Regions from separate parts of the Streptomyces sp. NPDC085927 genome, predicted to be linked through region 2. Evidence: riboswitches for the same ligand, from Rfam matches in the RefSeq annotation. Region 2 holds a riboswitch; each other region holds the start of a gene.

What was found. Region 2 has a riboswitch for cyclic di-AMP ahead of ACIF80_RS04100 (transglycosylase SLT domain-containing protein). Riboswitches for the same ligand answer to the same signal wherever they lie in the genome.
Region 1: another riboswitch for cyclic di-AMP. It lies ahead of ACIF80_RS11410 (transglycosylase family protein); the one in region 2 lies ahead of ACIF80_RS04100 (transglycosylase SLT domain-containing protein).
Region 3: another riboswitch for cyclic di-AMP. It lies ahead of ACIF80_RS34335 (peptidoglycan DD-metalloendopeptidase family protein); the one in region 2 lies ahead of ACIF80_RS04100 (transglycosylase SLT domain-containing protein).

Annotation. Positions count from the first base shown of each region.
Region 1 covers NZ_JBITSN010000003.1:515,120-520,074, reverse strand. Annotated here, with positions in the region: gene eno (phosphopyruvate hydratase) at 1-755, opposite strand, end outside; gene ACIF80_RS11410 (transglycosylase family protein) at 1,155-1,916, opposite strand; cyclic di-AMP (ydaO/yuaA leader) riboswitch at 1,921-2,089, opposite strand; gene ACIF80_RS11405 (transglycosylase family protein) at 2,385-3,320, opposite strand; gene ACIF80_RS11400 (cytochrome P450) at 3,714-4,955, opposite strand, start outside.
Region 2 covers NZ_JBITSN010000001.1:884,627-889,581, reverse strand. Annotated here, with positions in the region: gene ACIF80_RS04105 (HAD family hydrolase) at 294-1,163, shown strand; gene ACIF80_RS04100 (transglycosylase SLT domain-containing protein) at 1,236-1,730, opposite strand; cyclic di-AMP (ydaO/yuaA leader) riboswitch at 1,736-1,903, opposite strand; gene ACIF80_RS04095 (polyprenyl synthetase family protein) at 2,542-3,552, shown strand; gene ACIF80_RS04090 (outer membrane lipoprotein carrier protein LolA) at 3,913-4,955, shown strand, end outside.
Region 3 covers NZ_JBITSN010000022.1:13,964-18,918, reverse strand. Annotated here, with positions in the region: gene ACIF80_RS34340 (SGNH/GDSL hydrolase family protein) at 1-746, opposite strand, end outside; gene ACIF80_RS34335 (peptidoglycan DD-metalloendopeptidase family protein) at 1,052-2,017, opposite strand; cyclic di-AMP (ydaO/yuaA leader) riboswitch at 2,022-2,184, opposite strand; gene ACIF80_RS34330 (tyrosine-protein phosphatase) at 2,706-3,503, shown strand; gene ACIF80_RS34325 (DUF6126 family protein) at 3,579-3,701, opposite strand; gene ACIF80_RS34320 (helix-turn-helix domain-containing protein) at 3,698-4,321, opposite strand; gene ACIF80_RS34315 (aspartate aminotransferase family protein) at 4,407-4,955, opposite strand, start outside.

The DNA of each region.
Region 1 (4,955 bases), on a different contig from region 2:
CCGTCCTTGTAGAACTCGGAGGCGGCGACGTCGAGCGCGAGGGCGATCTGCTCGCCGGGGGTGTAACCGGCTTCCTTGACGGCCTCGAGGATGAGGTCGAGGGCCTCGCGGTTGGAGCCGAGGTTCGGGGCGAAGCCGCCCTCGTCGCCGAGGCCGGTGGCCAGGCTCTTGCGCTTCAGGACCTTCTTCAGCGTGTGGTAGACCTCGGTGCCCCAGCGCAGGGCCTCGGAGAAGGACTCCGCGCCGATCGGGGCGATCATGAACTCCTGGATGTCCACATTGGAGTCCGCGTGCGAACCGCCGTTGAGGATGTTCATCATCGGCACCGGCAGCAGGTGCGCGTTGGGGCCGCCCAGGTAGCGGAAGAGCGGCAGGTCGCTGGCCTCGGAGGCGGCGTGGGCGACGGCCAGGGAGACGCCGAGGATGGCGTTGGCGCCGAGGGAGCCCTTGTTGTCGGTGGCGTCCAGGTCGAACATCGCCTGGTCGATCAGGCGCTGCTCGGTGGCGTCGTAGCCGACGAGCTCCGGACCGATCTGCTCGATGACGGCCAGGACGGCCTTCTCCACACCCTTGCCCTGGTAACGGTCGGGATCGCCGTCACGGAGTTCGATGGCCTCGAAGGCGCCGGTGGAGGCGCCGGACGGAACGGCGGCACGACCCGTGCTGCCGTCGTCGAGGCCGACCTCGACCTCGACCGTGGGGTTGCCTCGGGAGTCCAGGATTTCCCGGGCTACGACGACGTCGATGGACGGCACGAGCATCTCCTTCATGGATGTGACGTGGTTCAGCGGGGCCACGGGGCCCTGCGGACCCGAGCCTATCCGGCTCGGGGCGATCGGCCATCCGGTCGGCCGCTCCGCGGACAGAACCGAGAGTAAATTGTTTCCGAACGGAACAAAGGCGGTATCGGAAAACCGGGAGACGGGAGGCCGGCTCCGGCATCGCGCACGGACCCACTCCGGCACCGCGCACGGACCGACTCCGGCACCACGCACGGACCCACTCCGGCACCACGCACGGACCCACTCCGGTACCACGCACGGACCCACTCCGGTACCGGACACGGAAAAAGCCCCGCCCCGGCGCGTACGGGGGCACGCGCCGGGGCGGGGCAGGCACCCGTGGGGACGGGGCCCGGACTCGCGGCCGCGGCCTTACTTCAGGTGCAGCTGCTGGCCCGGGTAGATGAGGTCGGCGTCCTCGACGATGTCGTCGTTCAGCTTGAACAGCTTGTCCCAGCCGCCCTTGACGTCCTGCTCCGAGGCGATCGAGCTGAGGGTGTCGCCCTTGACGACCTTGTACTCGCCGTCGCCCTTCTCGACCTTCTCACCGGTCGGGGTGGTGACGGTCTTCTTGGCGGCCGGACGCTCGTCGGAGCGGGAGGCCTTCTGCTCGGCCGAACGCTCGGGAGCGGCCTCGGTGTTCCGCTTCGGGGACTCCTGCTGCTGGGACTCCTGCTGCTGGGACTGCTGCGAGGAGCCGCTGTCCTGGTTGCCCGAACTCTGGTTGCCCGAGCCCTCGGTGGAGCCGCCACCGGTGTGGGCGGCGTTGGACAGGCCCTTGCCGCAGACCGGCCAGGCACCCTTGCCCTGGCCCGCGAGGACCTTCTCGGCGATCTCGATCTGCTGGGCCTTGCTGGCCTGGTCGGCGGTGCCGGCGTACGCCGTGCCGCCGTAACCGGCCCAGGTGGAGGCGGAGAACTGCAGGCCGCCGTAGTAACCGTTGCCGGTGTTGATCGACCAGTTGCCGCCGGACTCGCACTGGGCGACGGTCTCCCACTCGGAGGCGGTGGCGGCGGAAGCGTTGCCGGCCGCCATCAGCGGGGCGGCGACAGCGGCACCGGTGACGCCGGCGACGGCGATGACACGGGTGGCCTTGGACGGACGACGGTGCTTGCCCTTGCCGGAAAACAGCATGGATGGATCCCCTCACCGACGCCTACGAGGTGAGCTGTCGGGTTCGGGCCGGTTGAGTTGCCCGGCCGCGTCCCTCACGGGACACGGCTTCACCCCTAGCCGCATCCGGCATCCCTCACCGGATTCGGCGCCTACCTTGGGTCCCCCGCTCCTGCCTACGGCGCATGACGCGACGACTGTTCCCGTGCTGCCACTGGCAGGATTCGGCGTGGCGGCAGCCGGGGCCCGTGATGACGAGCGGTCACGACCGTAGACACGGGCCCGGCGGATTATCAAAGAAGATCAGGCCTTCTGAGACCTATCTCTCATCATCTTTAAACCGGACATTCGCGGCAAAACGCAACGTCAATTGGCGCTGTCGACGCACTTTTTCGCACACCGGTCCGCCTGTCGCCCCGTCACCGCCCGACCCGCACCCGGCCACCGCTCGACCGGGAAGTGCCCGCGCCCCCAGCTGCCGCCCGGATGTCAGCCGTTGTCCGATTCGAACCCGAACGCGAGCGTCTGACCGGGAAGGATGAGGTTCGGGGCGGCCGCGCCCAGGACCTCGTCCCCTCCGCTGTACTGGGCGAGCCATCCGCCGCCGAGGGCAAGGGAGTCGGAGGCGACCGAGGAGTCGCTCCCGGCACCCGAGCCGGAGCTGCTGGACGGGGACGCACTGTCAAGGCCGCGCGTGAAGCCGAGACCGCCGCGTGAGGCGTGCCGGCCGGAGGATCCGGCGTCACGGTCCTCGCGCACCTCTTCCTCGGCGCTGGCGCCGCGGTGGCGGCCGCTGCCGGAGCTCTCGCCATCGGACGATTCCGAAGCATCTTCCTTTTGCCCCGACTTGTCCGAGTCGTCACCCTTGGCCGAGGCGGAGGGAGACGGGGAGGCGGAGGGGGAAGCGTCGGGGTCGACCGGTCCGCCCGCACCCTCCTCCTTCTCCTTGCCGTCCGCGGCACCCTTCGCGTCCTTCGCGTCCTTGGTGTCCTTGGTGTCCTTGGCGTCCTTCGAGGAGTCGGAGGACTGGGACGGCGACGGAGTGACGGACCTTTCGGAACCGGACTTGCCCGACGCGTCGCCCTTCGCGCCGGTACCGAGGTCGAGCGCGGGCGAGTCCTGTCCCAGGCCCCCCAGCAGCCCGCAGGCCCGCCACGCGCCGACACCCTGGTCGGCGAGGATCTTCTCGGCCACCGCTATCTGCTGGCCGCGGCTGGCCTGGTCGGCGCTGGCCGCGTAGTCGAGGCCGCCGTACTTCTCCCAGTCCGTCTGGGTCAACTGCAGGCCGCCGTAATAACCGTTGCCGGAGTTCTGGCTCCAGGAGCCACCGGACTCACACTCGGCGACCCGGTCCCAGGTCGAGCCGTCGGCCGCACTGGCCGCGCCGGCCCCGAGGAGGGGAATCGCGATGGCCGAGCCGGTCACTCCGGCCGCGACGATAAGAGCCGGAGCCTGGCGGGGGCGACGGTGACGACCGTTCCCGGAGAGCATGCGGAGACCTTTCGCAGACAACGGTTGCTCGCACGGCGATTGGAACTGTGGTATCGCAGAAGCGAGACGCCGTGCTTGATGGGTGAACGTATCCGCACTCGAACGTCTGTCACAAGTTCATGCCGCGCAGATCACATGAAGATCACAGAGTTGAGTGGGTGTCACCTTTACGCCGGCCCCACCCGAACTCGACGGACCGTGTCCACGGCGGACCTGACGGTCACTTGCGCGGAGGCAAAGGGCGGCCGGAGGACGGCCCGGAGCGGACTCGGCGACCATCCGGGTCATTTCGGAACGGGTGCCGGGCACGGTGCTCCGTAGGCGAGATCACATCGGCAGCGCGGTGAACCGCACCGGCAGTGTGCGCAGTCCGCGCATGATGAGGCCGCCGCGCCAGCGCAGTTCGGCCGGGTCCACCGCGAGTTCGAGGTCCGGCAGACGGGTCAGCAGGGTGGCGAGCGCGGTCTGGCCCTCCAGACGGGCCAGAGGAGCGCCGAGGCAGTAGTGGATGCCGTGGCCGTACCCCAGATGCTGGTTGTCGCGCCGGGCGAGGTCGAGCGTGTCGGGGTCGGCGAACCGATCCGGATCGCGGTCCGCGGCGGCCAGGACGACGAGGACCGGGTCGCCGGCCGAGATGCGCTGCCCGCCGAGGGTGAGTGCCTCGGTGGCGAACCGCCAGGTGGCCAGCTCCACGGGCCCGTCGTAGCGCAGGAGTTCCTCCACTCCGGTCTCCAGCAGCCCGCGCTCCCCTGCGGCGAGCGACGTCTGCAGGCGCTCACGCTGCTCCGGGTGGGTGAGCAGGGCGTAGGTGCCGTTGCCGATGAGGTTGACGGTGGTCTCGAAACCGGCGAACAGAAGGATGAAGGCCATGGCGGCGGCCTCGTTCTCGGTGAGGTGCTCACCGTGGTCGGAGGCACGGATCAAGCCGGAGATGAGGTCCTCGCCGGGGGCGGGTTCGGCGGGCAGGGCCTCGCGCTTGCGGTGGATCAGGTCGGCCAGGTAGCCGCGCATCTTCTTCACCGACCGGGCTACGCCGCCCCTGGGGCCTCCCTGGTGGCGGATCATCATGCCCGCCCAGTCGCGGAAGTCGTCCTGGTCCTCCCGGGGAACGCCGAGCAGGTCGCAGATGGCGTAAATGGGGAGCGGGAAGGCGAAGTCGTGGATGAGGTCGGCGGAGCCGCTGTCCGCGAACCGGTCGATGAGTCCGTCGGTGAGCTCCTGCACCCGGGGCGCGAACTCGGCGACCCGGCGCGGTGTGAACGCCTTGCTGACCAGTCTGCGCAGCCGGGTGTGGTCCGGCGGGTCGATGTTGAGCAGATGCGTCATCAGCTCGGCCTTGCGCTCACCGGGGATGCCGGTCTTCCCCTTGGCGTGGGCGGGCTCGGCGTGGTGGGCCGGGTTCTTGGAGAGGCGGGGGTCGGCGAGGGTCTGCTTGGCGTCGGCGTAACGGGTGACCAGCCAGGCCTCCACCCCGCTGGGCAGCCGCGTCCGGTGCACGGGCGCGTGCTCCCTCAGCCAGGCGTACGCGGGGTAGGGGTCGCTCGCGAACTCCCAGGTGAAGAGTTCGGG
Region 2 (4,955 bases):
TGGACACTTGGAAGGTACCGCCCAAGAGCACGAGGGCGGTAGGTAGCGGAGCATGTTGTTGCCAAGTGGTGCAGAGGCCGCGGATGGTGCCCCGGGCGCGGCACCTCGGGCGGAGCGGGCCAGGCGGAACCGGCGAGGCGGAGCGGGCGAGGCGGGGAGAGCCGGGCTGGGTGGGACGGGGCGAGACGGACGCAGTGAGACGGGCGGGGCGGGACGGGTGGGGCGGGGTCGGGCGGGTGGGGCGGGGCCGGGCGTGGTGAGTCGGGCGGACCCGGTATCCGTATTCTCTGATCATGGCCGCACCCACCGATTGCTCGCTCATCGCCACCGACCTGGACGGGACGCTGCTGCGCGGCGACGACACCCTCTCCGACCGCTCCCTCGCCGCGCTGGCGCTGGCGGCGCGGGCCGGTGCCCGGCACCTCGTGGTGACGGGGCGCCCGGCGCCCAGGGTGCGGCCGCTCCTGAACGATCTGGGGGCCACCGGGCTCGCGGTGTGCGGACAGGGCGCGCAGGTGTACGAGGCCGGCACGGACCGGCTGCTGTGGTCGGTCACCCTGGACCGGGAACTGGCGGAGGCCGCGCTCGGCAAGATCGAGGCCGAGGTCGGGGAGCTGTACGCCGCGGTCGACCAGGACGGGGTGGACGGACTCACCCTGATCGAGCCGGGCTATCTGATGCCGCACCCGACGCTGCCCGCCGTGCGGGTCGAACGGCGGGACGACCTGTGGGCCCGGCCGATCAGCAAGGTACTGCTGCGCCATCCCCACCTGACCGACGACGAGTTGGCGGCGACGGCCCGTTCGGCGGTCGGCTCGCTGGCCACGGTCACCATGTCGGGTCCGGGCACCGTGGAGCTCCAGCCGTGCGGTGTGACCAAGGCGACCGGTCTCGCGCTGGCCGCCGAGCACCTGGGGCTGGAGCCCGGGCGGACCGTCGCCTTCGGCGACATGCCCAATGACATCCCGATGTTCGACTGGGCGGCCCACGGGGTCGCCATGGCCAACGCCCACCCCGAGCTCAAGGCGGTGGCCGACGAGGTCACCACGTCGAACGAGGACGACGGGGTGGCCGTCGTCCTCGAGCGGTTGTTCGGCGGAGCGGAGTCGTACGTGCCCCAACACGTACTGCCCCGCCCCAGGTCCGGGAGGGTGCCCCGGTAGGCCCCGGTACCGCCGGTGTGGCCGGTGCCGCCGGCGTTCCGGTGTCCCGGTGTCCCGAGGGGCCCGGGCGTCTCAGTAGGCGCCGAAGACGTTGTCGATGGAGCCGTAGCGGTCCGCCGCGTAGTTGCAGGCCGCCGTGATGTTCGCGACCGGGTCGAACGGGTCGAAGGCCGTGCCGGGCACGTGGTACGCCCGGAAGGTCGGGTCGATGACCTGCAGCAGGCCCTTCGACGGGGTGCCGGCCATGGCGTTGGAGTCCCACAGGTTGACGGCCTGCGGGTTGCCGGACGACTCGCGCAGGATGTTGCGGTGGATGGAGTCGTAGCTGCCGGGGATGCCGTGCTGCGCCATGACGGACAGCGACTCGCGGATCCAGCCGTCGAGGTTGTCCGGGTACGCGGTCACGGTGCCGGCGGCGGACGTCGCGGCAGCGGCGGGTGTGGCGGGCGCGGCGGAGGCGGCGGTGGCGCCGAACAGCGGGAGGGCGACCGCCGCGACGCCGGCCACGGCGAAGGAGCGGACGAGGCGGGAGCGGCCGAAGCGGCGGGGCGAACCGGATGCGGTCATGTCTGTGTTCCTCTCCTACGCCTGCGAGGTGAGCTGTCGGGTTCGGGCGGGAGAGTGCCCGGCCGTGCCCCTGCGGGCATGGCTTCACCCCGAGCCGTTCCGGGTGCGAACCGGTCCGGCGGCTTACCTGGGTCCCCCGCTCCTGCCGTGCGTGAGTTCATCGATGGGTGGCGCGGGCGGTGGCAGGATTCGGCGTCCGCCCGACAGGCCGGGAACGTATGCGAGTGCACTTGTCGGGAACAAGTGCGACCGTCACGGATCATGCTGTTTGATCTTGCATCGAGGCGTTTGCGGCACTTGCCCCTTTGCGGACGCCAAGGGTCAACTCGCTTTCGGGGCAAGGGAAATCGCCGGTGGGCGTGAGGGGTGGGCGCGCCGGGGGGTGCGTGACTCACTTCACTGGCCGCACCGCGCGTTCACATGTGCCACCAAAAGGGATTTACTTGGTAATTACGACAAATCGCGCGCCCGGGCGGGCAGGATGGTCTGCGTGCCGGATCGCGTGCCGGATCGTGCTTCGGAGGCGCCCTGAGGGTGCGTCCCGAGGGTGAACCCCGGGGCGGATCGTCATGCCCGAAAGGCGAGGAATATCCTTTGTTACCAACTGATCAGAAAAGGTCTGATGGTGATCCGATATCGGAGGGTGCCGTGAGACGCCGTGTACGCGTGTGCAGGTGAGTCCGGGGAATGTGGGTGCTGGCGGTGATCGAAACATGACCGGATACGCTGACTCGAGTGATGTCAGCGACCTATCGACAAACTGTGCAAGACGTCTAAGCGCCAGTGGACACCAGCAGACAGGAGACCCCTCGTGACCGTCGTCGGGCCGTTCGGGCTGAGCGTGCGGGACCAGGCTCTGGAGGCCGATGTCCAGGCCGGTATGACGGCTGTCGAGGAAGGGCTGCTCGAGGCCACGAAGAGTGAGGTCCCCTTCATCACCGAGGCCGCCCAGCACCTGGTGCGGGCCGGTGGCAAGCGGTTCCGGCCACTGCTCGTGATGCTCGCCGCCCAGTTCGGCGACCCCTACGCTCCCGGCATCGTGCCGTCCGCCGTGGTCGTGGAGCTGACCCACCTGGCCACGCTGTACCACGACGACGTGATGGACGACGCCGCCGTACGGCGCGGGGTGCCCAGTGCCAACACCCGCTGGGGCAACTCCGTCGCGGTCCTCACCGGCGACTTCCTGTTCGCGCGCGCTTCACACATCCTGGCCGACCTCGGACCGGAGGCCGTACGGGTGCAGGCCGAGGCGTTCGAGCGGCTGGTCACCGGCCAGATCCTGGAGACCGCGGGGCCGCAGGACGGCCGGGACCCGGTCGATCACTACCTGGACGTCCTCGGCGGCAAGACCGGTTCGCTGGTCGCCGTCTCCTGCCGCTTCGGCGCCATGATGTCCGGTGCGGACGACACGGTCGTGGACGTGCTGACCCAGTACGGCGAGCGGCTCGGGGTGGCCTTCCAGCTCGCCGACGACGTCCTGGACATCGCCTCCGACTCCCACGAGTCCGGCAAGACCCCGGGCACCGACCTGCGTGAGGGCATCCCGACGCTGCCCGTGCTGCGGCTGCGCGAGCGGGCGGCCCGGCTGGGGCTGGCCGAGGACATCGCCCTGTGCGAGCTGCTCGGCTCCGACCTCAGCGACGACGCCCGGCACGCCGAAGCACTGCGGCTGCTGCGCGCCCACCCCGCGCTGGAGCAGGCCCGCCGGGACACCGTGCGCTATGCGCAGGAGGCGCGCTCGGCACTGGCTCCGTTGCCGGAGTGCGAGTCGAAGACGGCCCTGGTCGAGCTGTGCGACGCGGTGGTGCACCGGGCCGGCTGACCCGCCTGCCGTCCCTGTCCGCCGCTTCGGTTCCGGCCCCGGTGCGGCCCGCACCGGCTCGCAGAGTGCCCCACACCGGCCCGCAGCGGTCCGCACTGCCCCGCTCCGGTCGTCGCCGGCCCTTACGGCAGTTCCTCCGACCCCTACTGGTCGGGGGACAGAACATCGCCCCGTGTCATACCGCAGCAGTACACGGAGTTGCGTCCGGGGTCTGACGCATCTGCCCGCCGGGTTTGGTCAGATGGAACACGACGGACATCACCACTCCTCACCGATTCGGGTGAGAATGGCGGCTCAGGGTGTGACTGGTGCGAGCGACACGAGACGCAGGCCGCCGCCGACCACGGAGGTAGGGCACACATGGCACCGTACGAATCCGACGACACGACGACTGCTCGTGAGACCGGCGAGCCGAGCGCACGCCGGAGCAGGGCCGCGCGGTACGTCGTCCCGGTCACGGTGATGGGAGTGGCGGCCGCGACCATCGGGCTCGTCCCCGCGCTCGCCGACTCCGGCGACCCGGACCTGCCGAAGATCACCGCCGCGCAGCTGATCGAGAAGATCGCCCAGTCGGATGTCGAGCAGCTCTCCGGCACCGTGAAGATCACCACTGACCTCGGGCTGCCGGACCTCGGCGGCCTGGAGAGCAGCCTGACCTCCGGCGCCATGGGCCAGGGTGAGGACGGCGGTTCCTCCGCCGACCCGACGGCCAAGCTCACCGAGCTGGCCTCCGGCACGCACACCCTGCGCATCGCGGCCGACGGCCCCGACCGGCAGAAGGTGTCGCTGCTCGGGAACGCCTCCGAGTACAGCCTGATCCACAACGGCAAGGACGTCTGGGGCTACGACAGCGAGTCCAACGAGGTCTTCCACAGCACCACCGAGGAGTCCGCCGGGGACGAGGACAGGGAGCACCAGCCCCCGGCCACGCCCCAGGACTTCGCCGAGGAGGCGCTGAAGTCGGTCGACGACACCACCTCCGTCACCGTCGACGGCACCGCGCAGGTGGCCGGCCGGGATGCGTACAAGCTGGTCGTCAAGCCCAAGCAGTCCGGCTCCACGGTCGGCGCCATCAGCATCGCGGTGGACCACAAGACCGGTACGCCGCTGAAGTTCACGCTGACCCCGGCGAGCGGCGGTGCCGCCGTCGTGGACGTCGGCTTCACCAAGGTCAGCTTCGACCGGCCGGCCGCGTCGACCTTCGACTTCACCCCGCCCAAGGGCGCCAAGGTGACCGAGGAGGGCGAGCTGGACAGCGGTGAGAAGGGCAGCGGTGAGAAGGGCAGGGAGCACGGGAAGCCGGAGCGCGCCCCGAAGTCCGAGGAGGACCTGGCCAAGGGACTCGACGGGCTGAAGGTGCTCGGCGAGGGCTGGAACTCCGTCGCCACCTTCGACACCGGCGG
Region 3 (4,955 bases), on a different contig from region 2:
GACAGCGCGCCCTTCGCCGTCACGTGGTCCCCCGACGACTCTCCCCGCAGCCTGCGCCCTATCCACGGCACCAGGTACTCGCGCGCCCATTGGACATTGTCCCGCCGGACGTCGAGGCTGCCGCGGGGCGGCAGCGGGGGCCAGGTCTGCTCCGGGTCGGCCGGGACGTCCAGGCCGAGGGTCTGTCCCGCGCGGAGCGCCACGCGCGTGTGCCCCTCGGGCGACAGGTGCAGCCGGTCGGTGTCCCAGGCCCTGCGGTCCTGGATGCTCCTGAGGGACCAGAGGTCGAGCACCGGGCAGCCGTACCGGTCGGCGACGGCCCGCACATGCCCGTTGTAGGTGGCGATCTTGCCGCGCAGATGCCTGAGCACGGGCACGCCACGGGTGTCGAACCCGGTCGTCACCAGAACCGTGCCGGAGACCGCCGCGAGCGCGGCGATCGCCCGCTCGAAACGCTCGGCCACCTCGTCCGGGTCGCTGCCGGGGCGCAGGATGTCGTTGCCGCCCGCACAGAAAGAGACCAGTGCGGGGGCCAGTTCGACGGCCCGCGGAAGCTGGTCGGACACGACCTGGTCGAGCAGTTTTCCGCGCACCGCGAGATTCGCGTACCGGAAGTCGCCTTCGGGACGCCGGTCGGCGAGAAGTACCGCGAATCGGTCGGCCCAGCCGACGAATGCCCCGTTGGGGCCGGGGTCGCCGACGCCCTCGGTGAAGCTGTCCCCCACCGCCACGTACGACCCGATCACTGCCTTGCTGTCATTCTTCGAATCGTCTGCCACAACCGGACATGATTCACCTTCGAATGTGACCTACGCGACCGTAGGAAGGCATTGACGGACGGTGAGATAAGCCACTCGTAAAGCGCCGGCACATTTGGAATAGCCCTCCGGGCGGGGACGTTGACCGGCGGGCAACGTGACGCACGGAACACTCCCGGTACTCCCCGTACTCCCTTTCTGTGGGCACACCCGGCACACCGGACGCACCGAAGGCCGGACCCGGGGATCGGGGTCCGGCCTTCGGCGGCGTGTCAGGCGGGTTGCCTCGGGGGTCAGCCGATGGAGACGCCCTTGCCGCGGAGGTAGGAGACCGGGTCCAGGTCCGAGCCGTAGTTCGGCGTGGTGCGGATCTCGAAGTGCAGGTGCGGACCGGTCGAGTTGCCGGTGGAGCCCGAGAGGCCGACCTGCTGGCCGCCGCTCACGGTCTGGCCGGCCGAGACGGACAGCGAGGAGAGGTGGGCGTACTGGGCGTAGTGGCCGTCGTCCAGCTTGATGACGACCTGGTTGCCGTACGAGCCGGCCCAGCCGGCGGAGACGACGGTGCCCGCGCCCACGGCCTTCAGGGAGGTGCCGGTCGGAACGGCGAAGTCGACACCGGTGTGGTAGCCGCTGGACCACATGCTGCCGGCCACCTTGTAGGCGGTGCCGAGGCCGCCGCCGGGCACCGGCGAGCTGTAACCGGAGGTGGCCGCGGCCTGGTTCGCGGTGGCCGAGCCGGAGGAGGACTTCGGCGCGGACCGCTCGGAGGCCTCGCCGGCCGTCGACGGCTTCGCCTTGGAGGACGGAGCCGACGGAGCGGCCGAAGAGGGCGCCTCGGAAGAAGAGGACTTCTTCGGCGCACCGGTCGCGGCGGCCTTGCCGTCGACCGAGAGCTTCAGACCGGGGTGGATGAGCGACGGGTCGCCGCCCACGGCCTCGCGGTTGTCGGAGTAGAGCTGCTTCCAGCCACCGTCGACGTTCTCGGACTCGGCGATCTTCGCCAGGTAGTCGCCGCCCTTCACGATGTACGTGCGGGTCTCGCCGTTCTTGTCGCCGTCGGCCTTCACGCCGTCAGACGTCTTGCCGGCGACGGCATACGACTGGACGGCCTTTTCCGGGGCGGCCTGCGGAGTGGCGGCGTTCGCTCCGGTGGCACCGAGAAGCGGCAGGGCGAGTGCGGCGCCACCGGTTCCGGCGACGGCGATGGAGCGGGTGAAACGCAAAGCGCTGGGACGACGGTGCTTACCCTTTGCGGGCATGACGAATTCCTCTCCGGCGCCTACGAGGTGAGCTGTCGGGTGCGGACTGGAGATGCCCGGCCGCGTCGAAAACGCGGCTTAACCCCAAGCCGTTCCGGAGACCGGAACAGGCAGTCGTACCTGTGGGTCCCCCGCTCCTGCCATATACGGGTCAGAGGGTGAAGGCTCCGGACAGCGGCAGGATTAGGCGTCCGTCCGGATCGATGGCGAACGTAGGCGACCGAGACGCAAAGGGACAAGCGCGATCTTCCGAGCGAAGGCGTGTTTTCGTGATCCATTGACCTGAAAACCGTCACCCAGAGTCGCCCCGGATTTTCGACACCCCGCGAATCTCCTTGCTGAATACCGGAATTACGTGAGCATGGCGACAACACATCGTCACCTCTATGACGATGCTCACCACCCCATTCCCATCTCCCTTCCTATCGGGGCACGTTATGGCGAAACTCCTTAAACGGACAGAACGCTCTAATGGGAGAATCTCGGATGGTTCGGCCGGGCCGGGCCGCAGGTCCGGCACGGGTCCGTCCGCGCCGGCGACTCCGCACCGGGAGCTCCACCGGGAGGGCCCCGTCTCCACTCCGACGGCCCCCTCGCCAACTCATTGCCCCTGCCAGGCATGTCGTATCGTCGGGTGACACCCGCCGGCGCCGACGCGCCGGCGGCGCAGAGTGGGAGAGGGGCCCCCGTGACGCAGCAGATCCCGTCGACCGAACCCGAGCTCATCGGAGTGCGCAATTTCCGTGATGTGGGCGGTCTGCCGACCGTCGACGGCCGCCGGGTGCGGCACGGGGTGCTGTTCCGCAGTGGCCATCTCGCGCACGCCACGGAGGAGGACGCCGCCTTCCTGTCCTCCCTGGGACTGCACACCGTCTTCGACTTCCGCAACGCGGCCGACCACAAGCTGGACGGGCGGGACATCGAACTGCCCGGCGTGCGCAATGTGAATCTGCCGCTGAGCGACCCGGCCGACGGCGCCGAGTTCTGGAGGATGGTCCGCGACGGGGACCTGGACCAGCTCCGCTCGATCCTCGCCGGCGGCAAGGGGGCGGAGCGGATGATCACCTCGTACCGCATGACGGTGAGGCAACGCACCGCCGAGCACTCCCAGGTGCTGCTCTCGCTCGCCGAGGAGTGCGTGCCCGCGCTGATGCACTGCGCGGCGGGCAAGGACCGCGCGGGCCTGTCGGTGGCGGTGACACTGCTCGCGCTGGGCGTGGAGCGGGACGCGATCTTCGACGACTACCTGAAGTCCAGCGCCGCGCACCGCCGCTACAAGGTGCGCCGCAGCGGCACCTCCGCCTCGGCCTACTCCCCCGAGGTCATGGAGCTGCTCGACCCGCTGTTCGACGCCCGCGCCGAGTATCTGTCGGCCGCGCTGGAGACGATCGAGGAGACCTGGGGCGGCGTGGACCCCTACCTCGAGCAGGGGCTCGGGCTCACCCCCGGGAACCGGGAGCGGCTGCGCGAGCGCATGCTGGACTGAGTGATCCCCCGGTCGGGCACCTGCCCGACCGGGGGATCACAGGACCGCTCGGCTCCTGCCGTGTCCGTCCGGGAGTTACTGCTTCGCGCCCACCTCGAACAGCAGATAGATGAAGCCCGCGAAGAGGTGCCCCACCACCACGTAGACGAACAGCCTCACCCACAGGGCGCGGGGAAACTTCTCCTCCAGGTCTTTCATGACACATCTCCTTGGGTGGGGCCCAGGCACAGGGCGGCCGTGGGACTCTGCAGCAGGGTGTGGACGAACAGCAGCTCGACCCCGTCGGGGTCCTCGGCGGCGATACGGTGCGGGGTCAGCGAGTCGAAGTGCGCGCTGTCGCCCGGGGCGAGGCGGTGCAGGGCGTCCCCGAGGCGCAGCCGCAGCCGCCCCTTGAGGACGTACAGCCACTCCTCGCCCGGGTGGACCCGCACGATGTCGCCCTGGGCCCCGTACGGGACCTGGACCCGCAGGGCCTGCATCCCGCGCCCGGGGGAACCGGCCTGCCAGTACGTCCAGCCGCCCGCGGAGGTCGGCTCCATGTCGCCGGCGCGCGTCACCGGCTCGCGGTCGGCGGTCGTCTCGCCGAGCAGTTCGGAAACCGTCGTACCGTAGATACGAGCGAGGGAGAGCAGCATCGGCAGCGAGGGCTGGCGCTGCCCGGTCTCCAGCCGGGAGAGATGGGCGGGCGACAGTCCCGCGTCCCGGGCGGCGGCCTCCAGCGTCAGGGAGGCCCGGCGCCTCAGGGCGCGCAGCTGCGGGGCGACCGCGGGGAGCGCGGCGGCCGGTCCGGCCGACGGCTCGGCCTCGGGGGAACTCATGGCCCCATTCAGCCGCATCTTTGCCTGTGGGGCAAATTCCTTGCCTCACAGGCAAAACGCGTCCGGCCGGCGGACCGTCATGGTCTCACCGGTCGGCGACCGCCTGTTTCACCAGTGTCCTGCCGAACTCCCACACCAGACCGCCGTCATGGGCGTCGTCCATGACCGCGGTGAAGGCGTCCACGAACCGGTCCACCTCCCGCTCGCCGATGATCAGCGGCGGGATCAGCTTGATCACCTCCAGGTGGTCGCCGGAGACCTGGGTGAGGATCCTGTGCTTCTGCAGCAGCGGGACGACCACCATCTGCGCGAAGAGTCCCTTGCGCGCGGCCTGCAGCACGGCCCAGCGGCCGCGCAGCTTCAGCGACCGCGGCCGGCCGAACTCGATGCCGATCATCAGGCCCCGGCCACGGACGTCGGCGAGCAGCTCGTACGTGTCGACGAGGGCCGCGAGCCGGGACCGCAGCAGTTCCCCGGTGGCCCGGACGTTCGCGACGATCTGCTCGTTCTCCATCACCGCCAGCACCGCGAGGCCGGCGGCCATGGCCTGGGCGTTGCCCCCGAAACTGGCCGAGTGGACCAGCACCCGGTCCATCGACGAGTAGACCTTGCGGAAGATCCAGTCCTTGCCGAG